4 regions of the Kocuria cellulosilytica genome follow, and region 4 is predicted to be linked to each of the others. Evidence: riboswitches for the same ligand, from Rfam matches in the RefSeq annotation. Region 4 holds a riboswitch; each other region holds the start of a gene.
The links. A riboswitch is a leader RNA that binds a small molecule or an ion and turns the genes downstream of it on or off. The one in region 4 is predicted to bind S-adenosylmethionine.
Positions count from the first base shown of each region.

Region 1: linked by a shared signal. The riboswitch ahead of RCG67_RS14805 (MetQ/NlpA family ABC transporter substrate-binding protein) and the one ahead of RCG67_RS10760 (hypothetical protein) in region 4 are both predicted to bind S-adenosylmethionine.
Region 2: linked by a shared signal. The riboswitch ahead of RCG67_RS14095 (acyl-CoA dehydrogenase family protein) and the one ahead of RCG67_RS10760 (hypothetical protein) in region 4 are both predicted to bind S-adenosylmethionine.
Region 3: linked by a shared signal. The riboswitch ahead of RCG67_RS16095 (O-acetylhomoserine aminocarboxypropyltransferase/cysteine synthase family protein) and the one ahead of RCG67_RS10760 (hypothetical protein) in region 4 are both predicted to bind S-adenosylmethionine.

Region 1 is NZ_JAVFWZ010000011.1:52,596-58,419, forward strand. It holds gene RCG67_RS14790 (monocarboxylic acid transporter) at 1-1,218, shown strand, start outside; gene RCG67_RS14795 (GlsB/YeaQ/YmgE family stress response membrane protein) at 1,439-1,708, shown strand; gene dxr (1-deoxy-D-xylulose-5-phosphate reductoisomerase) at 1,836-3,110, shown strand; SAM riboswitch class IV at 3,155-3,271, shown strand; gene RCG67_RS14805 (MetQ/NlpA family ABC transporter substrate-binding protein) at 3,372-4,265, shown strand; gene RCG67_RS14810 (methionine ABC transporter ATP-binding protein) at 4,262-5,341, shown strand; gene RCG67_RS14815 (methionine ABC transporter permease) at 5,398-5,824, shown strand, end outside.
Region 2 is NZ_JAVFWZ010000010.1:64,309-70,132, reverse strand. It holds gene RCG67_RS14115 (FAD-dependent oxidoreductase) at 1-47, shown strand, start outside; gene thiS (sulfur carrier protein ThiS) at 44-283, shown strand; gene RCG67_RS14105 (thiazole synthase) at 285-1,157, shown strand; gene moeB (molybdopterin-synthase adenylyltransferase MoeB) at 1,154-2,329, shown strand; SAM riboswitch class I at 2,486-2,580, shown strand; gene RCG67_RS14095 (acyl-CoA dehydrogenase family protein) at 2,684-3,997, shown strand; gene RCG67_RS14090 (MFS transporter) at 4,001-5,413, shown strand; gene RCG67_RS14085 (LLM class flavin-dependent oxidoreductase) at 5,410-5,824, shown strand, end outside.
Region 3 is NZ_JAVFWZ010000014.1:35,269-41,092, reverse strand. It holds gene RCG67_RS16110 (sulfurtransferase) at 1-24, opposite strand, end outside; gene RCG67_RS16105 (tellurite resistance/C4-dicarboxylate transporter family protein) at 105-1,280, shown strand; gene RCG67_RS16100 (cystathionine gamma-synthase) at 1,317-2,504, opposite strand; gene RCG67_RS16095 (O-acetylhomoserine aminocarboxypropyltransferase/cysteine synthase family protein) at 2,513-3,841, opposite strand; SAM riboswitch class IV at 3,856-3,996, opposite strand; gene RCG67_RS16090 (Lrp/AsnC family transcriptional regulator) at 4,098-4,550, opposite strand; gene RCG67_RS16085 (thiamine pyrophosphate-dependent dehydrogenase E1 component subunit alpha) at 4,794-5,824, shown strand, end outside.
Region 4 is NZ_JAVFWZ010000006.1:105,365-111,188, forward strand. It holds gene RCG67_RS10730 (TetR family transcriptional regulator) at 1-439, shown strand, start outside; gene RCG67_RS10735 (DMT family transporter) at 443-790, shown strand; gene RCG67_RS10740 (DMT family transporter) at 790-1,113, shown strand; gene cspE (transcription antiterminator/RNA stability regulator CspE) at 1,340-1,546, shown strand; gene RCG67_RS10750 (hypothetical protein) at 1,853-2,041, shown strand; gene RCG67_RS10755 (hypothetical protein) at 2,151-2,447, opposite strand; SAM riboswitch class IV at 2,852-2,977, shown strand; gene RCG67_RS10760 (hypothetical protein) at 2,991-3,224, shown strand; gene RCG67_RS10765 (PIN domain-containing protein) at 3,236-3,631, shown strand; gene RCG67_RS10770 (glycosyltransferase family 4 protein) at 3,670-4,839, opposite strand; gene RCG67_RS10775 (cell division protein PerM) at 4,955-5,824, shown strand, end outside.

The sequences.
Region 1 (5,824 bases), on a different contig from region 4:
GCGGCGTCCATCTCCACCCTCGCCGTGTCCGCCTTCTACCTGCTGGCGCAGATGGCCGGCGCCGGCGCCCTGGTGTCCCTGCTGCTGGGCATCGGATCCCGGGCCGGGCAGTCCCTCGTGATCGTGGTCGTGGGCGTGCTCATGATCGTCTACGTCCTCGTGGGCGGCATGAAGGGCACCACCTACGTGCAGATCATCAAGGCGGTGCTCCTGGTCTCCGGCGTGGCGGTCATGACCGTCTGGATCCTGGCGCTGTACGGCTTCAACTTCTCGTCCCTGCTCGGTGACGCGGTCGCCGTCTCCGGCAACCCGGCCATCCTCGAGCCGGGCCTGAAGTACGGCGTGAGCGAGACCAGCAAGCTGGACTTCATCTCCCTGGGCCTGGCCCTCGTCTTCGGCGCCGCGGGCCTGCCCCACGTGCTGATGCGCTTCTACACGGTGCCGACCGCCAAGGAGGCCCGCACCTCCGTGGTCTGGGCCATCGCGCTGATCGGCCTGTTCTACCTCTTCACCCTGATCCTGGGCTTCGGCGCGGCGGCCCTCATCGGCGCCGAGCGGATCCAGGCGGCCCCCGGCGGCGTGAACTCCGCGGCACCGCTGCTGGCGTTCGAGCTCGGCGGCTCGCTGCTGATGGGCATCATCGCGGCGGTGGCCTTCGCCACGATCCTCGCGGTCGTCGCCGGCCTGGCCATCACCGCCTCGGCGTCCTTCGCGCACGACATCTACACCAGTGTCATCAAGAAGGGCGACTCCGACCCCCGCAAGGAGCTGAAGGTCGCCAAGACCACCGTGGTGGTCATCGGCCTCGTCTCCATCGCGGGCGGCATCGGCGCGCAGGGCCAGAACGTCGCGTTCCTCGTGGCGCTCGCCTTCGCGGTCGCGGCCTCGGCGAACCTGCCGACCATCCTGTACTCCCTGTACTGGCGCCGCTTCACCACCCGCGGCGCGGTCTGGTCCATGTACGGCGGCCTGATCATCTCCGTGGGGCTCATCATCTTCTCCCCGGTCATGTCCGGCACCGAGACGTCGATGATCCCGACCGCCGACTTCGCGTGGTTCCCGCTGCAGAACCCGGGCATCGTCTCGATCCCGGCCTCCTTCCTCCTCGGCTTCATCGGTTCCATGACGGAGCGCCGTCTCGAGGACCCGGTCAAGCAGTCCGAGATGGAGGTGCGCTCCCTCACAGGCATCGGGGCGGAGAAGCCCGTCGCCCACTGAGGCAGATCCGCTCCCACCTGGGACGATCCCCGGCCCGCCCGAAGCCCCGGCTTCGGGCGGGCCGGTCCGTGTTCGGCGGACACGCGCGTATTCACTGAAGTAAAAAGACAGGAGGCTGAGCGTCCGCTAGGGTTGGCGACGAAGCCGGCTCAGGGTATTCCTGGGGAACTCGCCGGTTGCTTACAATGAAAGTCCCTCCCGGGACGGATAAGGAGCAATCATGGGAATCATCAGCTGGATCGTCCTCGGCCTCATCGCCGGTGCTCTCGCCAAGCTCATCATGCCGGGCAACCAGGGCGGCGGCATTCTCGTCACCATGGTCCTCGGCATCGTCGGGGCCCTCCTCGGAGGCTTCCTGGGGTCGCTGATCGGCATCGGCGACCTGGAGTCCGTGTTCGACATCGGCACCATCATCACCGCCGTCGTGGGAGCGCTCATCGTGCTCTTCATCTGGGGCGCGGTCACCGGCCGCAAGGGCCGCACGCACTGACCCGGTCCCACCGGTCCACGAGGCCCCGTCCACCGTTCCCGGTGGACGGGGCCTCGTGGCGTCCGCGCCGGGACCGGCATCCGCGTCCGGGGCGGGCCCGCGGGGGGATCCGGGGGATACTGGGGCCATGACGCCCCCCGCCTCCTCGCCCCGCACCCGGCAGACGCCCGAGCTGGCGGCCCTGGTCGCCGCCGGTCCCCGCAGGATCAGCGTCCTCGGCTCGACCGGCTCGATCGGCACCCAGGCCCTCGACGTCGTGCGGGCGGCCCGCGAACTCGAGGGCCGGGCCCCGTTCACCGTGGTCGCCCTCGCCGCCGGGCGGAACCACCTCGAGCTGCTGGCCGAACAGGCCGTCGAGACCCGCGCCGCGCTCGTGGCCACGAGCGGCACCGGCCAGGACGCCGCCCGGCTGGCCCGGCTGATCGCGGAGCGGGCCGCGGCCGCCGGGATGGGGGACTACCGCCCCGAGATCGAGCACGGGCCCGCCGCGGCGTCGGCGGCCGCCGCCCACCCCGGCGCGGACCTGGTCCTCAACGGCATCACCGGCTCCATCGGGCTCGCGCCCACGCTGGCGGCGCTGCGGGCCGGGCACAAGCTCGCGCTGGCGAACAAGGAGTCGCTGATCGCCGGCGGCGCCCTCGTCAAGGCCGCCGCGGTGGCCACCGGGGACCCCGACGCGCTGATCCCCGTGGACTCCGAGCACTCGGCGCTCGCGCAGGCGCTGCGCGGCGGCTCCGCCGGGGAGGTGGACCGGCTCGTGCTGACGGCCTCGGGCGGGCCGTTCCGCGGCCGGTCCCGGGCGGAGCTCGAGGCGGTCACGCCGCAGGACGCGCTGCGCCACCCCACGTGGGACATGGGCCTGATGGTGACGACCAACTCGGCGTCCATGGTGAACAAGGCCCTCGAGGTGCTCGAGGCCCACCTGCTCTTCGACGTCCCCCTCGAGCGGATCGACGTGGTGGTCCACCCCCAGTCGGTGGTCCACTCCATGGTCCAGTTCGTGGACGGCTCCACCCTCGCCCAGGCCTCGCCCCCGGACATGCGCCTGCCCATCGCCCTCGGCCTGGCCTGGCCCCACCGGGTGCCCGGGGCCGCCCCGGCGTGCGACTGGACGCGCGCCACCGAGTGGACCTTCGAGCCCCTGGACCCCGTGGCGTTCCCGGCCGTCGAGCTGATCAAGGCGGCGGGGGAGCGGGGCGGGACCTTCCCCGCGGTGTTCAACGCGGCCAACGAGGAGGCCGTGCACGCCTTCCACGACGGCCGCATCCGCTTCCCGGCCATCGTGGACACGGTCGAGGCGGTGCTGGACGGGCACGACGACGGCGGCCCGCTCGAGCTCGAGGCCGTCCTGGCGGCCGAGCACTGGGCCCGCCGCCGGGCCCGCGAGGTCCTCGCCCGCTGACCCGGCCCGCGGGCCACGGCGCGTCCGTGCTAGTCTGTCGGCCGGATGACGAGTCCCAGCACGAAGCCCTGGCTGGCTGGGCGGCAACCCTCTCCCGTAGTGGGGTGCCCCAGGTGAACCATCCGGCCACGGCCGACGACGGCCGGCGGCAAGTACGGCTCGACGCCTCCCGCGCCCTTCCGCGCGCCGATCGGCCGACGCCGCCGGATCCCGGCCCTGGTGGACACCTCCGACACCTACGGACCCACGGAAAGGCACCACATGCGATCGCAGCGCCTCCCCTTCCTCGCCCTGGCCACCACCCTCGGCCTCGCCCTCACCGCCTGCGGCGGCTCCGCGGGGGAGTCCTCCGGCGAGGGCGTCCTCGCCGACGACAAGGTCACCATCGGTGTCGTGGGCACCGACCCGACCCACGACGCCCTCAAGCAGCTGGCCGAGGAGCAGGGCATCACCGTCGAGTACGTCGACTTCTCCGACTACAACCAGCCGAACCCCGCCAACGAGTCCGGCGACGTGGAGATGACCTGGTTCCAGCACATCCCGTTCCTCGCCGACTACAACAACTCCGCGGGGGGCTCGATCACCCCGGTCGGCTCGACCTCGATCTACCCGCTGGGCCTGTACTCCAACCAGTACGACTCCGTGGAGCAGTTCCAGGAGGGCGACGAGATCGCGGTGCCCAACGACGCCGTGAACCTCTCCCGCGCGCTGCTCGTGCTCGAGGCCGCCGGGCTGGTCGAGCTGACCTCCGACACCCTCATCCCCACCGAGCTCGACGTCGACACCGAGGCCTCGACGGTGACGGTCACCCCGGTCTCCGCGGAGCAGACGGTGCTCTCGCTCGACTCGGTGGCCGGCTCGGTCATCAACAACGACTTCCTCTCCCGGGCGGACATCGACCCGAAGTCCGCGCTCGCCCAGGACGACCCCGACGCCGAGGGCTCCCGCGCCTACGTCAACCTGTTCACCACGACCGAGGAGCTCGCCGACGACGAGACCCTCCGGCAGGTGGCCGACCTCTACCACGAGCAGCCCGTGCTCGACGCCGAGATGACGGAGACCAAGGACACCGCCGTCCCGCTGCAGCTGGAGCAGCAGGAGCTGCAGGAGTTGACGGAGCGCTACCAGCAGGAGCTCAAGGACCAGGAGCAGTGAGCGCGGCGGTCCCCACCGGGCCGTCCGCACCCGGGCGCCCGGACGAGGTGCTCGTGCGCTTCAGCAACGTCTCCAAGACCTTCCGCACCGGCTCCGGCCGGGCGGCGCGCGAGGTGGTGGCGGTCGACGACGTCAGCCTCGACGTCCGCCGCGGCGAGATCTTCGGCGTGATCGGCTACTCCGGGGCGGGCAAGTCCACCCTCGTGCGCCTGATCAACGGGCTCGAGCCCATCACCTCCGGCTCCCTGACCGTGGAGGGCTTCGAGGTGGCCGGCCGGCGCGAGACCGAGCTGGCGCCGGTGCGGCAGGAGATCGGCATGATCTTCCAGCAGTTCAACCTCTTCACCTCCCGCACCGTCGCCGGCAACGTCGAGTACCCGCTCAAGCGGGCCGGCTGGCCGAAGGAGAAGCGCCGGGCGCGGGTGGCCGAGCTGCTCGAGTTCGTGGGCCTGGCCGCGCGCGCCGGCAACTACCCGGAGCAGCTCTCCGGCGGGCAGAAGCAGCGCGTGGGCATCGCCCGCGCCCTGGCGACCAGCCCGAAGCTGCTCCTGGCCGACGAGTCGACGAGCGCCCTCGACCCGGAGACCACGCAGGAGGTGCTGCAGGTGCTGCAGCGGGTCAACCGGGAGCTGGGCATCACCATCGTGATCATCACCCACGAGATGGACGTGGTCCGGGCGATCGCGGACCGCGTGGCCGTGATGCAGGACGGGAAGGTCGTGGAGCACGGCTCGACCGTGGACATCTTCGCCCGGCCCCGCACCGAGACCGCCCACCGCTTCGTCTCCTCCGTCCTGCACTCGGAGCCCGACGCCCGCGAGGTGGAGCGGCTGCGCCGCGCCCACCGCGGGCGCCTGGTGATCGTCGACGTCGGCGACGGCGTGGACATCGGCGGGGTGCTCTCCGACGGCGCCGCCCGCGGGGTCCGCTTCACCATCGCCTACGGCGGGATCAGCGTGCTCCAGGAGCAGTCCTTCGGGTCCCTGACCTTCGAGCTGACGGGCGAGGACACGGCCGTGCAGGCCGTGGTCGACGAGATGTCCCGCATCACGACCCTGAGAGAGGTGGCCGCGTGAACGACTGGTCCGTCCTGGGACCCGAGCTGCTGGCCGCGCTCGGGGAGACCCTGTACATGGTGGCCGTCACGCTGCTGCTCGCCGGCCTGCTCGGCCTGCTCGTGGGCGTGGGCCTCTACGTCACCCGCCGCGGCAACATCCTGGAGAACCGCGCGGTCCACGAGGGCCTCAACCTCGTGGTGAACTTCGTCCGGCCGATCCCGTTCATCATCCTGCTGGCCGCGCTCGGACCGGTGACCCAGGACGTCGTCGGCACCCGGCTCGGGCCCAACGCGGCGATCTTCGCGATGACGATCGGCGCGATGTTCGCCGTGGCACGGATCGTCGAGCAGAACCTCATGAGCGTGGACCCCGGTGTCGTCGAGGCGGCCCGCTCGATGGGCGTCTCCCGCGGCAGGATCATCACCACGGTGATCCTGCCCGAGGCGCTGGGGCCCCTGGTGCTCGGCTACACCTTCCTGGTCATCGGCATCACGGACATGT
Region 2 (5,824 bases), on a different contig from region 4:
CCCCGGCCGCCGCCGGGCCCGGCCCCGGGAACAGGAGCACCCGATGACCGCCATCACCCTCAACGGCCGGCCGCACACGGCGGCGGAGGACGCCACCGTCGTCGACCTCGTCGCCGAGACCGTCGGCCGCGCCCTGGGCCCGGACGGCGCCCCGCGGGACGGCGGCCGCCTCGGCGTCGCCGTGGCCGTGGACGCCGCGGTCGTCCCCCGCAGCCGCTGGGCCCGCACGCCCGTGGCCGAGGGCCAGGCCGTCGAGATCATCACCGCCGTCCAAGGAGGCTGACGTGACCCACCCGCACCCCCACCCCGTGCACGACCCGCTGGTGCTCGACGGCACGGAACTGTCCTCCCGGCTGATCATGGGCACCGGAGGCCTCAGCTCGCTGCACACCCTCGAGCAGGCGCTGCTGGCCTCCGGCACCGAGCTGACCACCGTGGCCCTGCGCCGCTACGCCCCCGGCCAGGGGGACTCGCTGTTCGCGATGCTCGAGCGCAACGACATCCGGATCCTGCCCAACACCGCCGGCTGCTACACCGCCCGGGACGCGCTGCTGACCGCGGAGCTCGGGCGGGAGGCGCTCGAGACCGACTGGGTCAAGCTCGAGGTCATCGCCGACGAGGACACACTGCTGCCCGACGTGGTGGAACTCCTCGACGCCACCGAGCAGCTCGTGGCCCGCGGCTTCGAGGTCTTCGCCTACACCTCGGACGACCCCGCCGTGGCCCGGCGCCTCGAGGACCTGGGCGCGGCGGCGGTGATGCCCCTGGGCGCCCCCATCGGCACGGGCCTGGGCATCCTCAACCCGCACAACATCGAGCTCATCGCCTCCCGAGCATCGGTGCCCGTGGTGCTCGACGCCGGGATCGGCACCGCCTCCGAGGCCGCCCTGGCCATGGAGCTGGGCTGCGACGCCGTGCTGCTCGCCAGCGCCGTCACCCGCGCCCAGGACCCGGTGGCGATGGCCACCGCGATGCGCCACGCCGTGCTCGCCGGCCGGCTCGCCGCCGGGGCCGGGCGCATCCCCGCCCGCCGCCACGCCCACGCGTCCTCGCCCATGGCCGGGCGGGTCGGCACGGACGCCCCCGACGACGGGCCCGCCGCCGGCCCGGCCGACGTCCCGCGCGGTGACTGGGCGCCCGTGGGGGAGCGGCCGTGAGCCCGCTGCCCCCGCTCGTGGCGCCCGGCCCCGAGCTGACCCGCGAGGAGCTCGAGCGCTACGCCCGGCACCTGACCCTGCCCGGGATCGGGCCGCTCGGCCAGCGGCGGCTGGGCCGCGCCCGCGTGCTCGTCGTCGGCGCCGGGGGACTGGGCGCCCCGGCCCTGCAGTACCTCGCGGCGGCGGGGGTGGGGACCATCGGGATCGTCGACGACGACGTCGTGTCGCTCTCCAACCTGCAGCGCCAGGTGGTGCACACCACCGCCGACGTCGGCCGGCCCAAGGCCGTCTCCGCCGCCGAGGCCGTCACAGCGCTCAACCCGCTGGTCGAGGTCCGCACCCATCCCGTCCGGCTGGACGCGGACAACGCCGTGGACATCGTCCGCGGGTACGACCTCGTCCTTGACGGCGCCGACAACTTCACGACCCGCTACGTGGTCAGCGACGCCGCCGCCCTGACCGGCACCCCCTGCGTGTGGGGCTCCATCCTGCGCTTCGAGGGTCAGGTCAGCGTCTTCTGGGCCGGGCACGGGCCCACCTACCGGGACCTCTACCCCGAGGCCCCGCCGGACGGCGAGGTGCCCAGCTGCGCCGAGGGCGGGGTCTTCGGCATGCTCCCCGCGACCATCGGCTCGGTCATGGTCACCGAGGCCGTCAAGCTGATCACCGGCACCGGGGAGCCCCTGCTCGGGCGGGTGCTGCTGCACGACGCGCTCGCCATGACCTGGCGCGAGATGCGGCTGGCCCCGGACCCGGACGCCGCCCCGGTCACCGCGGTGGCCCGGCCCGCCGCCGGCTGCGCACTGCCCGGGGCGGACCCCGCCGAGACCGTCGGGGCGGCCGAGCTGGCCCGGCTGCTCGAGCGCCGCTCCCGCGGCGAGGCGTCCTTCGCCCTGGTGGACGTGCGCGAGGACTGGGAGCGGGAGCTCGTGGCCATCGACGGCGCCGTGCCCGTGCCCCTGCAGGAGATCCTGGACCGCGGCGCGGACGCCCTGCCCTCGGAGGCCCGCGGCGCGGACCTCGTGCTGCACTGCAAGGCCGGGGCCCGCTCCGCGACCGCGCTCGCCGCGCTGCGGCCCTTCTACGCCGGGCGGGAGGAGCGGGTCCGTCACCTCGAGGGCGGGGTGCTCGCCTGGGTGGAGCAGGTGGCCCCGGACCAGCCGGTCTACTGAGGCGGTCCGCCGCGCTCTCCTCCTTCCCTGGGCGAACGACCGGGTCGGTACACCACTCCGGACGAGATGACCGTCTGTGACGTCGTCGTGACACCCGATGACGCGCACAGGTCATCGGCTGGCCCCGGACCCCGCTGGTCTGGTGCGATGTCGGACGTCCCATTCAGAGCGGCTGAGAGATCTGGCTCGACGACGCCGCAGCAACCCGCCCTCCTCCGGGGTCAGGGTGCTAAGGCCAGAACCGATGGAGATCCCGGATCGGCAGCCGGTCCCCGACGTCGGCGCCCGGCGCTGCCGTCACCGGGCCGGCCCTGGCGCGACCGGCCTCCTCGGTGCGACCGAGAGGACCACCGCATGACCCGCACCACGGTCGAGAGGACCGCTGTCCGTTCCCGCGCCGGCACGAACCCCGCCGCCGGCCTGCCCCGGGACTACGCCGGGCTCCAGGAGCACTTCCGGCCCCTGTTCGCGGAGATCGCCGCCGGCTCCCTGGACCGGGACCTCCAGCGCGTGCTGCCCCACGCGGAGGTCCGCCGGCTGGACCGGGCCGGCTTCGGCGCCCTGCGCGTCCCGGCGGCCCACGGCGGTCCGGAGGTCGGCCTCGAGGACTTCACCCGGCTGCTGGTCGACCTGGCCGAGGCCGACTCCAACATCGCCCACCTCTACCGCTCCCACTCCGGCTTCGTGGAGTCCCTGCGCTTCCTGCCCTCTGAGCTCCAGGAGGTCTGGTACCCGCGGGTGCTGGCCGGGGCCACCGTGGGCAACGCCTCCACGGAGAAGGGCGGCAACGCGCTCGGCACCCTGAACACCGTGCTGAGCCGGAGCGCCGCGGGCTGGGAGCTCACCGGCCGGAAGTACTACGCCACCGGCTCGGTCTTCTCCGACTACACCCGCGTCTCGGCCGCCCTGGACGGCCGGGACGGCCGCCGCTTCGCCGTCGTCCCCACGGACGCCGAGGGCGTCACGCTCGAGGACGACTGGGACGGCTTCGGGCAGAAGCTCACCGGCACCGGCACCGCGGTCTTCGACCGGGTGCGCGTCCCGGACGACGCCGTGCTGGACCGCACCGCCGGCAGCGCGGAGGCCGTCCACGAGGCCGCCTTCTTCCAGCTCGTGCTGCTGGCCGTCCTGGCCGGCATCGCCCGGGCCGCCCGGCGGGACGCCGTGGACACCATCGCCGCCCGCCGGCGGACCTTCAACACCGGGCTCGGCCTGCCGTTCCGCGACGACCCGCTGATCCAGGAGGCCACCGGCCGGATCTCCGCCAAGGCCTTCGCCGCCGAGGCCACCGTCCTGCACGCCGCCCGTGCCCTGGACGCCGGGATCGCCGCCGCCGCAGCGGCCGGCGCCGACCGGCCGGAGTTCACCGGGGCTCTCCCGGCGGCACTGCACGAGTCCGAGATCGCCGTGGAGCACGCCCAGGTCACCGTCCCGGAGCTGGCGCTCGGCGCGGCCCAGGACCTGTTCCTCACCGTGGGCGCCTCCGCCACGTCCACGGCCAAGGGGCTGGACCGGCACTGGCGCAACGCCCAGACCGTGGCCACCCACAACCCGATCGCCTTCCGTGCCCGCGCCCTCGGCGACTACCTCATCAACGGCACCCTGCCGGAGGGCCTGAACGCCATCGGCGACGCGAGGACCCCCGCCGACCGAACCCCAGGAGCCTGACCCATGAGCACCACGACCACGGCCGCCCCGGGACGCAGCAGCATCGTCCACGGCAAGAAGCGCGTCCTGGCCTCGGCCTTCGCCGGGACCACCATCGAGTGGTACGACTTCTACCTCTACGGCACCGCCGCCGCGCTGGTCTTCAACGTCCAGTTCTTCCCCATGGCCACCGAGCTCGGCGGCATCGTCGCGTCCTTCGCCACGCTCGCGGTCGGGGTGATCGCCCGGCCCCTGGGCGGGATCGTCGCCGGGCACCTGGGCGACCGGATCGGCCGCAAGGCCCTGCTGGTGGCCTCCCTGATGCTCATGGGCGTGGCCTCCACCCTGATCGGGCTGCTGCCGACCTACGAGGTGATCGGCTGGTGGGCCGTCGTCGGGCTCGTGGTCCTGCGCATCCTCCAGGGCCTGTCCGCCGGCGCCGAGTGGGGCGGCTCCGCGCTGCTGAGCGTGGAGCACTCACCGGCCCGGCACCGCGGGTTCTTCGGGTCCTTCACCCAGATCGGGTCCTCGGCCGGCATGCTGCTGGCCACCGGGGCGTTCTTCATCGTGCAGAACGTCATGAGCGAGGAGCAGTTCGCCGCCTACGGCTGGCGCATCCCCTTCCTGCTCTCGGCCCTGCTGGTGGCGATCGGCCTGTGGATCCGCCTCGGCGTGGCCGACGCCCCGGAGTTCCTGGCGCACCGGGCCTCCGGCAACGTGGCCACCGCGCCCCTGCGGGAGCTGCTGACCCACCACCGCCGCCCGCTGCTGGTCACGATCGGCCTGCGCCTGGCCCAGAACGCCGTCTACTACCTGGTGACGGTCTACATGCTGACCTACCTGCGGGACGTGCGCGGGGACAGCGCCGCGGGCGTGACCGCGGTGATGATCGCCTCGGCCATCGGCCTGTTCTCCACCCCTTTCTGGGGCTGGCTCTCCGACCGGGTGGGCCGCAAGGTCGTCTCGGTGACCGCCTACGCGGCGATCGGCGTCTTCGGCTGGGTGCTGTTCGCCTTCCTCGACACCGGTCCGCTCGCCCTGCTGCCGCTCGTGGTGATCCTGGGCATCAACCTCGTCCACGACGCGATCTACGGGCCGCAGGCGGCCTGGTTCGCCGAGCAGTTCCCGGTGCACGTGCGCTACTCGGGGGTGAGCTTCGGCTACCAGGTCGGCACCGTCCTGGGCGGCGGGCTGATGCCGATGATCGCCGCCCTGCTGTTCGCCGCCGGCGGGGGCACCCCGTGGCTGATCGCCGGCTACCTCTCCGGGCTGGCCGTGCTCTCGATCGTCGCCGCCCTGGCCGCGAAGGACCCCGCCCGCGAACAGCGCGGCACCGAGCTCACCGACCTGCACGACGTCCGCACCGTGCTCGGCGCGATCCGATCCGCCGACGCCGGGACCACCTCCGAGACCACCCCCGCGAGGAGCACCGTATGACCCGCCCCCTGCTGCTGAACGCCTTCGACATGATGGTGCCCGTGCACCAGTCACCGGGACTGTGGCGCCACCCCGAGGCCGGGGTCACGCAGTTCGACACGCTCGAGTACTGGACGTCCCTGGCCCGCACCCTCGAGGAGGGCGGCTTCGCCTCGCTGTTCCTGGCCGACATCCCGGGCGTCTACGACGTGTACGGCGGCGGGACCGAGGCCACCGCCCGCGGGGGAGTGCAGTACCCGCTGCTCGACCCGCTCGTCGCGGTGCCGGCGATGGCCGCGGCGACCGAGCGGCTCGGCTTCGGGGTGACCGCCTCGGTCACCTACGAGGCCCCCTACCTGCTGGCCCGCACCTTCGCGACCCTGGACCACTTCACCCGCGGCCGGGTGGCGTGGAACGTGGTCACCTCCTACC
Region 3 (5,824 bases), on a different contig from region 4:
GGCGTCGTCGTGCGGGGTGCTCATGGGCCCCAGGCTAGCGCCGCGGCGACCACCGCACGAGGCGGGCGCCCCGGGCCTCCGCCGGCGCCCGGTAGCCTGGCCGGGTGTCCGGGACTCTTCGACAGCGCGTCCGCGACGGCGTCCGCGGCCTGGCGCCGGGCTACTTCGCCCTCGTCATGGCCAGCGGCATCCTCTCGGTGGGCCTGCAGCTGCAGGGCTTCCCCGTGCTCTCCGTGGTGCTGCTCGCCGTGTGCGCGGGCGGCTGGGCCGTGCTGTGCCTGCTGACCGTCTGGCGGTTCGCCGCCTTCCGGCGGGAGCTGCTCGTCGAGTTCCTCGACCCCCGGCGCGCCTTCGGCTTCTTCACCTTCGTGGCGGGCACCAACGTGCTGGCGGCACGGCTGGCGACGACGGGCTGGCACGGCGCCACGGCCGTGCTCCTGGGCCTGGCCGGAGCCGTCTGGCTGGTCCTGGGCTACGTGGTGCCCTGGACGGCCGTGCTCTCCCGGCGCACCCGGCCGGTGGTCAGCACGGCCAACGGCACGTGGTTCATCTGGGTGGTGGCCAGCCAGTCCGTGGCCGTGGCCGCCGCGGCCCTGGACCCCGTGGTGGCCGACGGCACCGCCCGGCACGCGCTGTCCGTCGTCGCGGTCGTCTGCTGGTCCGTGGGGCTGTTCCTCTACGCGTCCGCGGGCGTGCTGGTGACCCTGCGCATGATGCTGTACCGGCTGCGGCCGGTCGACCTGACCCCGCCCTACTGGGTGGCGATGGGGGCGTGCGCCATCACCGTGCTCGCGGCCTCCCGGATCGTGGAGATGTCCGACACCCCCATGGTCGCGGTGGTCCGCGGGCTCGTCGCCGGCCTGGGCGTGGTGTTCTGGGCGTTCGCCACGTGGTTGATCCCGGCCCTGGTGGCCGCGGGGTGGTGGCGCCACCGCGTGCACCGGGTCCCGCTGCGCTACGAGTCCTCGCTGTGGAGCGTGGTCTTCCCGCTGGGCATGTACGCCGTGGCCAGCATCTACCTGGGCCGGGCGGACGGCCTGCCGATCGTGGGGCTGGTCGGGGCCGCCTGGCTGTGGGTGGCCCTGGGCGCCTGGGCGGTCGTGTTCACCGCGATGCTCGTGCACCTGGTCCGGCGGCTGCTCCTCGGCCGGCAGGTCCCCGCCCCGGTCTGGCCGGACCCGGCCGACGGCCCGGACACCACGGGCAGTCCCGGCCCGGCCGACGGCGCGGACACCACCGGCAGTCCCGATCCGGCCGGCAGGCCCGACACCGCCCGCTGAGCGCGGGCCCGGCCGGGGACCGGCGGAGCACCCCGGTCAGGCGGTGAGGGCCCGCTCGAGGTCCTCGAGCTGGTCCTCGACGTCCTCGATGCCCACCGAGAGCCGCACGAGGTCCACGGGCACGGCCAGCGCGGTGCCCCGCACGGAGGCGTGCGTCATCTCGGAGGGATAGCAGACCAGGGACTCCACCCCGCCCAGGCTCACGGACAGCGAGTACAGCCGGGTGCCCTCCGCCACCGCCCGGGCCGCGGCCTCCCCGCCGGCGAGCCGGAAGGAGACCATGCCGCCGAACCCGCGCATCTGCGCGGCGGCGAGCGCGTGCCCGGGGTGCTCGGGCAGCCCGGGGTAGAGCACCTGCGCGACCTCCGGGCGCTCCAGCAGCCACTCGGCCATCCGCTGCGCGTTGTGCTGGTGGCGCTCCATCCGCAGGCTCAGGGTCTTGAGCCCGCGGGCCGCCAGGTAGCTGTCCTGGGGACCGGCCACGGCGCCGGCGGCGAACTGCTGGAAGCCGACCGTCTCCGCGAGCGGGACCCCGCGCCACTCGGCCGCCCCGACGACCACGGCGCCGCCGAGCACGTCGGAGTGCCCGCCGATGTACTTGGTGGTCGAGTGCACCACCGCGTGCGCGCCGAGCTCGAGGGGGTTCTGCAGGTACGGGGACGCGAAGGTGTTGTCGACGACGAGCAGCGCCCCGGCCTCCTCGGCCAGCCGCGCCCAGGCCGCGACGTCGGCGATGCCGAGCAGCGGGTTGGACGGCGTCTCGAGCCACAGCACCCGGGTGCTGCCGGGCCGCACGGCCGCGCGGACGGCATCGAGGTCGGTGCTGTCCACGGGCGTGGAGGCGATGTCCCACGGGGCGAGGACCCTGGTGATCAGCCGGTTGGTGCCGCCGTAGCCGTCGGCGCCGAGCACGATGTGGTCGCCGGGGCGCAGCACCGCGCGCAGCAGGGCGTCCTCGGCGGCGATCCCCGAGGCGAACGCGAAGCCGCGCTCCCCCCGCTCCAGGGCCGCGAGCTGCTCCTCGAAGCCGCTGCGGGTGGGGTTGGAGCCGCGGCTGTACTCGTGGCCGGCGCGCAGCACGTTGATCCCGTCCTGGGCGAACGTGGAGGTCTGGTAGATCGGCGGGATGACCGCCCCGGTCAGGGGGTCCGGCTCCTGCCCGGCGTGGACGGCGGTGGTCGTGAAGCCCCGGTGGCGGGTGCGGGCGTCGGTGGGGGGCGTCATGGCAGGGCTCACTTCCGGGTGGTCTGGACGGTGCTGACGACGGTGTCGAGGGCCTGGTCGAGGTCGGCGACGAGGTCCTGCGGGGACTCGAGGCCGACCGACAGCCGGATCGTGGTCCCGGCGATCCCCCCGGCCCGGCGCTGCTCGGGGGTCAGGCGGCAGTGCGTCATGGCCGCGGGGTGGGCCACGAGGCTGCGGGTGTCCCCCACGTTGGCGACCAGCTTGAACAGCCGCAGCGCGTCGATGAAGGGGCCCACGGCGGCGTCCGGGGCGGCGAGGTCGAAGGAGAACACGGAGCCGGTCCCGCGCGGGAAGTCCCGGGCCGCGATCCCGGCGCCGGGGTCCCCGGGCACGCCGGGGTGGTGGACGCGGGCGACGGCGGGGTGCCCGGCCAGGAACTCGGCCACCGCCAGGGCCGAGGCCGTGTGGCGGGCCACGCGCAGGTCGAGGGTCTCGGTGCCCTGCAGGATCTGCCCGGCGTTGAACGGGGAGAGCGTGGTGCCGAGGTCGTGCACGTACTTGGCGCGGACCAGGTGCAGGTAGGGGGCGGCCCCGGCGCACTTCTCGACGAGGCTGAGCCCGCCCCAGCGGGCGCGGGCCTGCGTGAACTGCGGCCACTTCTCCGGCCGCGCGGACCAGTCGAAGGTCCCGCCGTCCACGACCGCCCCGGCCAGCGCGTTGCCGTGCCCGCCCAGGAACTTGGTGGCCGAGTGCACCACGATGTCGGCGCCCTTCTCGAGCGGCCGGTACAGGGCCGGGGACGCGAGGGTGTTGTCGACGACGACGGGCACCCCGGCGGCCCGGGCGACGTCGGCGATGCCGGGCAGGTCCGGGAGGGTGGCCAGCGGATTGCCGATGGACTCCAGCAGGAACGCCCGGGTGTCGGGGCGCACGGCCGCGGCCCACGCCCCCGGGGCGGTGGGGTCCACGAAGGAGACCTCGATGCCGCAGTCCGCGAAGGTGTCGGTGAGCAGGTCCACGGTCCCGCCGTAGAGCTTCTCCGAGGCCACGAGGTGCTTGCCGGCGCCCTGCCCGAGCAGCGCGAGCAGCGCGACGGCCACCGCGGACTGCCCGGAGCCGGTGGCCACCGCGCCCGCGCCGCCCTCGAGGTCGCTGATCCGCTGCTCGAGCACCGCCACCGTGGGATTGCCGGTGCGCGTGTAGGTGAAGCCCGGCCGGGTCTGGGCGAACATCTGCCGGGCCGCCTCGTAGTCGGGGAACTCGAACGCCGCGGTCTGGTAGATCGGCACCGTCAGGGTGCGCTGGGCGACCTCGCCGTGGGTGCCCGCGTGGATCTGCCGGGTCGCGAGGTCGTGGTCGGTCACGGGGATGGACATGGCGCTGCTCCTGTGCCTTGCTCTTACCCGCACCGGACGGCCGCGGTCCCCGGTGGGGGCACGGAGGATGCAGGCCGCTTCTTCATCCGAACCACCCAATGAGCATGGGGTTGGTGCGTGACCCAGTCGGAGCTTCGCGGTCACGTCTCGTGAAGCTGGAACAACACTATGCGCAGAGGTAGTGACTGTCCCTCCGCGACCGAAGATGACGACCGTGACGGAACATGACGCCGGCGGTGCGCGCCGGGCCCGCGGCTCAGGCCCGGGTGTCGATGTCCTCGAAGATCAGGAACGTCTGGGTGTCCACCACCCCGGGCAGCTGCTGGATGTGCTCGAAGATCACCTGCCGCAGGTGCACGGTGTCCACGGCCCGCACGAGGAGCATGACGTCGAAGTTCCCGCCCACCAGGGCGATGTGGTGCACGGCGGGGATCGCCCGCAGCTGGGCGCACAGCTCCCGCCAGGTGTTCTGCTGGAGCTTGAGCGTCACATAGGCGGAGGCCTGCAGCCCCGCCCGCACCGGGTCGATCACGGTGCTGAAGCTCAGGATCACGCCCTCGTCCCGCAGCCGGTTGATCCGGGCGTAGGCGTGGGCGCGGGAGACGTGCACGGCCGCGGCGATCGCGGTGACCGACTGCCTCGCGTCCCGGGACAGCTCCGCGAGGATCTTCCGGTCGGTCTCGTCCAGGGACACGGGGGTCGAGGGCACGGCGGGCTCCTTCGGGGTGGGTGGGTCGCGGGGTCCGTCAGCGCGCCGGACGAATGCGTGTGCTCCACGCCACACTAGAACATTTCGTCCACACTGTCTGCGCTGTCTGTCTCAGTCTTCTGCACTTTCCGGCCTCTCTGGATACGAAGCATGTCCAGTTCGCATACTGGGGAGACAGAGTTGCACCAGCCTTCCTGCCTCCCCGGGCCCGTGCGCGGACCGGGGACCGACCGAGGGGACACCATGAGCCAGACCGTCGAGACCCCCGAGGACCCGATCCTCCGGGCCTCCCAGACCTTCGGCATCACGCCGGAGCAGTACATGCTCCCGGCCCGCGGCGAGATCCGCATGGTCGATCCGAGCGGGCGGCTGCTCGCCCCCGAGGAGCAGGGCACCGGCCCCGGCCACGAGTACCCGCTGCCCGACCGGGACGTGCTGCTGGACGCCTACGAGAAGCTGGTGGTGGGCCGGCGGGTCAACGACCAGAACTCCGCGCTGGTCCGGCAGGGCCGCATGGCCGTCTACCCGTCCAGCCACGGCCAGGAGGCCTGCCAGGTGGCGGCCGCCCTGTGCCTCGAGGAGGGCGACTGGCTGTTCCCCACCTACCGGGACACCGTGGCGGTCATGACCAAGGGCGTGGACCCCCTGCAGGTCATGGCGATCTTCCGCGGCGAGTGGCACGGCGGCTACGACCCGTACGAGCACTGCGTGGGCATCCAGTCCACGCCGCTGACCACCCAGCTGCTGCACGCGGTGGGCGTGGCCCACGCCGCGAAGCTGCGCGGCGAGGACACCGTGGTCCTGGCGATGTGCGGGGACGGCGCCACCAGCGAGGGCGACTTCCACGAGGCCCTGAACTTCGCGGCCGTGTTCAAGCTGCCGGTCGTGTTCTTCGTGCAGAACAACGGCTACGCGATCTCGGTGCCCCTGTCCCAGCAGTCCGCGGCCCCCAGCCTCGCGCACAAGGCGGTCGGCTACGGCATGGCCGGCGAGCGCGTGGACGGCAACGACCTCGTGGCGCTGCTCGCCACGCTGCGCCGCGCCGTGGACCTGGCGCGCTCCGAGTCCGAGCCGCTCCTCGTCGAGGCGCACACCTACCGCATGCAGGCGCACACCAACGCCGACGACGCCACGCGCTACCGCGACGACGCCGAGGTGCAGGAGTGGATCGCCAAGGACCCGGTCACCCGGATGCGGGCCTGGCTCGGCGCCGAGGGCGTGCTGGACGACGCGGCCGAGCAGCGCATCGCCGCGGCCGCCGAGGACGTCGCCAC
Region 4 (5,824 bases):
CGTCGGGCTGAGCAAGCCCGGGGTGATGTACCACTTCCGCACCAAGGAGGCGCTGATGCTAGCCCTGGTGGACCGGGTGATGGACGGCTGGGACGCGCAGATGGCCCGCCGCCTCTCCGCGCCGCCGGAGCGGGTGCCGGCGGAGGAGCGCCTGCGCGCCTATCTCGACTGGTGCCTGTCCGGGGAGGTCGACGAGACCGACCTGGTGATGCTCACCGACCAGCGGCTGCGCGCCACGCTCAAGAAGCGCTGGGTGGCCCGGATGACCCCGTGGGTCGACCTGCCCGAGGATCTGCCCGCCGAGCGGCGGAGCCGGCTGCTGGCCGTGCGGCTGCTCGCCGACGGCGTGTGGTTCGCCGACGCCGCGGGTGTCTTCGCCCCCGGTCCGCAGGAGCGGGCCCGGGTGCGGGCGGTCGCCGACGAGCTGCTGGCGGGCTGAGCCGTGACCCGATGGCTGCTGCTCGTCGCCGCCGTGCTCAGCGAGGTGGCGGCCACGCTGGCGCTGAAGGCGGCCCTGGACGAGCCCGGCTGGTACGTGCTCGTCGGCACCGGCTACGTCGCCGCGTTCGCGCTCCTGGCCGCCGTGCTGCGCCGCGGCACCCCCGTGGGGGTCGCCTACGGCGTGTGGGCCGCCCTGGGGGTGCTGCTCACCGCCCTCGCCGCGGCCGTGGTCTTCGGCGAGCGGCTGAGCCCGGCCGTGCTGGCCGGACTCGTGCTGGTGGTGGCCGGCGTGCTCTGCGTGGAGCTCGGTTCCCGCCGCCCCGCCCCGGAGCAGGAGGGGCGCGGCTGATGGCCTGGGCCTTCCTCGCCGCCGCGATCCTCACCGAGGTCGCCGGGACGCTGTCCCTGCGGACGGCCGCCCGGGGCCGCCCCCGCTGGTACGCCGCCGTGGTCGCCGGCTACGCGGTGGCCTTCACCTGCCTGAGTCTCGCCCTGGCCGAGGGCATGGCACTGGGGGTCGCCTACGGCATCTGGTCGGCCGCCGGGGTGGCGCTGACCGCGCTGGCCGGCCGGCTGCTGTTCCGGGAGCCGTTCACCTGGGTGACGGCGGCCGGCGTGGCCCTCATCGTCGGCGGGGTGCTCCTCATCGAGCTGGGCGCCCCGCCGGGCTGAGCGGCTCGCGGCGGCCGGTCCCGGGGCGGGCCCGGCGCCGCCCCGCTGGTGCGGTGCCGGAACTCGTGTAGAGTGGTCCGCAGTTGTTGAGGTTCGTTTTTGTCTTTCAAGCAGTTCGGCCCACTCGGGTGCAGCAGTTTTTCTGAGAAGACGTTTTCCATGCATCACAACTGTCGTGTTTCTCGAACGTCGGGAAACGTTCATCTCATGAAGGATCAGGTCTCCCATGACTACCGGTATCGTCAAGTGGTTCAACGCTGACAAGGGCTTCGGCTTCATCACCCCCGAGGACGGCTCCAAGGACGTCTTCGCCCACTTCTCCGCGATCAACTCGAACGGCTTCCGCTCGCTGAACGAGAACGACCGCGTCGAGTTCGAGACCCAGGACGGCCCCAAGGGCCCCCAGGCCGCGAACATCAACGTCATCTCCTAAGGATCCTCCACGGGCCCCGGCCCGTCGATCCTCCAGAACCGCCGTCGGGCTCCGCCCGGTGGCGGTTCTGTCGTCGTGGCCGACGTGCATCGAATCCCACGGTGCCGACCGCCGACGTCCCGCGTCCCCAGGGCTGAACGCCGCCGTCCCGCGTCCCCAGTGCTGAACGCCACCGTCCCGTGCCACCAGCGCTGAACGCCGCCGTCCCGCGTCCCCAGTGCTGAACGCCATCGTCCGCCGTCCCACGACGTCCCCCTCGTGCCCACGGGCAGGGGACGGGGGACGAGAGCACCCGGAGGTCCTGCCATGACCGCACCCGATCCGTTCCCCGCGGCGGAGGAGCCGGAGGACCCCTTCGTGCTGAACCGGATCACCGACGCGGAGCTGGAGGTCTCCGTGCCCTTCGAGGTCGAGGCCTCCGAGTGGGAGTTCGACGGCTCCGCCGACGAGGCCGGAGGCGGCTGGGGCTCCGCGGGGGACTACGGCCTCGAGTGAGCGCTCCCCGGCCCGCGACCCGGGCCGGCCCGGAGCGGGCTGCGGGCGGCGCGCACGACGGAGGCCGCAGCCCGATGGGCTGCGGCCTCCGTCGTGTCCTGCCCGCCGGCTACGCCGACAGCGGGAGGGTCGAGGGGTGGAGCTTGAAGAACGGGTGCCGTCCGGTCGTCGCGAGGGCTCCGGGAACGAGGAGCTGGCGGTACTTGGCGCACCATTGCGCGGTTCCCTCCGTGTGCTCCGCCGCGGCGGCGAGGTCGTCGGCCTCAGGGCTCAGGTACTCCTGCACGTCCCCGTCGGTCGACGTGAGCCGGACGAGGTGCAGATCGGGGAGGGCGGTGACGGTCACGTCGATCCACTCCTCGCGCTGGTCGGTGGTGATGGCTGATCTTTCTTCGGACATGGTCATGTTTTCTCCTGACGTTCTTGCAGGCATCCGATGGCGTTGCCCGCCGCTTCGTCATCCGATCCACCCGGGAACATCGGGTTGGCGCGCAGCGGGTCGGAGCCCCTCCGCGGGTTCGCCGGGGATCGCACGATCTCCGGCCGAGCACGCGGACGCCGCATCTCGAGAAGCAGATCCAGGCTACCCCGGAGCTCCGACACCTCGACAAGCGCGTCGTGAGTTGTGTCACTGAAACGTAATGCTCGGGCTCGTCGTCGGCGCCGTCGCCGGTGTTCCGCGCCCATTCCAGCGCAGCGATGTGTCCCCGAGATGTCGGAACGGTGACGCCCCGGGGAAGAACCGCGCACAGCGGGCCGGCCCGGGGCGCGGCCCGGGCGCCGCCGGGCGATGTGGTTCAATGGAGTCAGCTTCAAGAGACCCGGTCGGCAAGCTCCGACTTGACCGGGCACCAACCCCATGTTCACGGGTGGTTCGGATGACGAAGCGGCTCGCGTCGCCGCCACGGCGGTACCCGGTGCGAGCAAGAGCGCACGAAGGATCCCGGCCATGCCCGACCCCCGCACCCCCGTCCCCGCCGTCCGCACGGGCGCGCCGCCCGGCTCCTCCCCGGGCGTCCCGGCCGGACGGGACCCGTCCCCGGTCGAGCCCGCCGCCGGCGTCCCGGCCATCAGCGCCTCCGCCATGAGCGTCGATGACTACGCCCGTGCGGTGCAGGCCCGCACCGAGTTCGTGGACTTCCTGCTGGCCCCGGCCCGCGGCGAGCTCGCCGCCGCCGCCTGAGGACCGGCGCCGTGGACCTGCTCCTGGACCGTTCCGTGCTGCTCGGGGTGCGCACCCCGGAGCGCTGCCCCGAGCTGGCCGGGGTCCTGCGCCGGCAGGGTCACCGGCGGCTGTTCGTGCCCGCCACGGTGCTCGGCGAGCTGCTCGCCGAGCGGCCCGACGAGACGCTGTGGGCGGAGCAGCTCGAGCTGCGCTTCCCGGGCCGGGTGCTGCCGGTGGACGCCGCCGTGGCCCGGGCGTGGGGCGCACTGGCGGCGCGGGCGGCGGCCGACCCGCTCGCCGGCCTCACCGCGGCCACGGCCCTGGTGCACGGGCTGACCGTGCTGACCGCGGAGCCCGGGCGGTACGCCGGCACGGGGACGTCCGTCCTGGACGCGTCCCCGGCCCCGCGCCAGTCCTCGCGGTAGCCCCGCGCCAGTCCGCGCGGCAGCCCTCGCGGTGGCCCTCAGGCGGCCCGGCGGCGGCGCGGACCGCGCTCGGGCACCGAGAGCTCCACGGCGTGCTCGTAGTGCTCGAGCAGCTGCCCGACCAGCACGTCCCACGTCCGGCCCTGGACCGCCGCGTGCGCGGCGGCGCCGAACGCGGCCCGCTTCGCCTCGTCGCCCAGGAGGTCGGCCACGTGCCCCCGCAGCGCTCCGAGGTCCCCCGGGGGATAGAGCCAGCCGGTGCGGGACCGGTCCACGAGGTCGAGGGGCCCGCCCTTACCGGTCGCGACGACCGGCACCCCGGAGGCCATGGCCTCCTGGATCGTCTGGCAGAACGTCTCGAACTCGCCGGGATGGACGAACACGTCGAAGGACGCCATGATGCGGGCGAGCTCCGCGCCGCTGCGCCGCCCGGTGAAGTGGGCCTGCGGGAGCCGGCGGCGCAGGGCGTCCTCCTCCGGGCCCGAGCCCACGACCACGAGGCGCGTGCCGGGCAGGTCGGCGACCGCGGCGAGGTCCTCGACCTGCTTCTCCGGGGCGATCCGGCCCACGTAGCCGACGATCCGCCGGCCGCCGCCGACCTCCTCCCGCCACTGCTCGTCCCGGTGCCGGGGGCTGAAGCGGGTGGTGTCCACCCCGCGCCGCCACACGTGCACGTCCCGGACGCCGTGCTCGGTGAGCTGCCGGACGGCCGAGGTGGACGGCGCGAGCGTGAGCGTCGCGAGGTTGTGCATGGAGCGCACGTGCCCCCACAGGAGCTGCTCGAGGAACGGTGCCCCGTACTTGGCCGCGTAGCCGGGCACGTCCGTCTGGTAGACCGCCACGCACGGCACCCCGAGCTGCTGGGCCGCCACGATCGCCCGGCGGCCCAGCACGAACGGGGAGGCCACGTGGACCACGTCCGGCCGGAAGCGCTCGAGCTGCCGGCGCACCCGCGCCACGGTCCCCCCGGCCACGCGCACCGCCGGATAGCCGGTGAGCGGCACGGCGGGCAGCCGGTGCACCGGCACCCCGTCGAGGTCCTCGACGGCGTCCTCGGCGGGGAGCCCGAGCGGAGGAGGACCGTAGGAGGGCGCCACGACGGCGACGTCGTGGCCTCCGGCGACCAGCTGCTCGACGACCCGCAGCACCGAGTGGGTGACTCCGTTCAGATGGGGGAGGAACTGTTCGGCGACCACGGCGACTCTCATGGGCCCGAGCCTGCCCGGGCCGGGCGACCGGACGGGAAGCGGCGCGTGGCCCGCCGGTGAAGGCGCCGTGAAGCCTCTGCCGGGGCGCCGCGCGGGCGTGGGAAGATGGTCGGTGATGAACTCCCATGGCTCCTCTTCCCCCGCCGCACGCCCCGACCGCAAGGGCGTGCCCATGCCGCTGTGGCTGCAGGGCGTGCTGGAACTCGGCTCCGTGGCCGTGGTGTCCTACCTGCTGGTCCTGCTGACCGTCCTCATGGTGTGGCTCGCCGACGGCTTCGACACCCTCGGGCTGACCGGGGGGATCGTGCTCTCCGGCCACGTGTGGCTGCTCGCCCACCTCACGCCCCTCCAGGTGGCCCTCGACCCGGGAGCGGGACTGCCCGCGACCACCGGGACGCTCAACCTCGTCCCCCTGGGGCTGACCGTCGTCCCGTTCGCGCTCGCCTGGCACGCCGGGCGGCGGCTGGCGCGGGCCTGCTGGGAGGGCCAGTTCTGGCAGCCGTACCTCAGCGGCCTCGCCGCCTACTCCGCGCTCGGCGCCGCGGCGGCGCTGCTGTTCACCGGGGCGCAGGTCTCGGCGAGCCCGGCCGCGGCGGCCGTCTTCCCGCTCGTGCCCGTGGCCCTGGGCGGGTTCGTGGGCGCGTACCGGGCCTCCCGGTCCCTGCCGGGGCTGATCGGCGTCAACGCCGCCGCGTGGGTGGAGCGCACGAGCCAGTACTCCCGCTGGGCCGGGTCCTACGTCTGGGCGGTGCTGCGCGCCGGCTTCGTCGCGGCCGTCGCCGGGGTCGGCGCCGGGGCGGCCCTGCTCGCCGCCGCCCTGTTCTGGAACTGGAACGACGTGGTGGGCGTCTACCAGCGGCTCGGCACCGGCGTGCCGGGGGACACCGCGCTGACCGGGCTGCAGCTCGGCTACCTGCCCAATCTCGCGGTCTACGCCCTGTCCTGGGCCACGGGCGCGGGCTTCGACCTCGGCTCCGGCACCCAC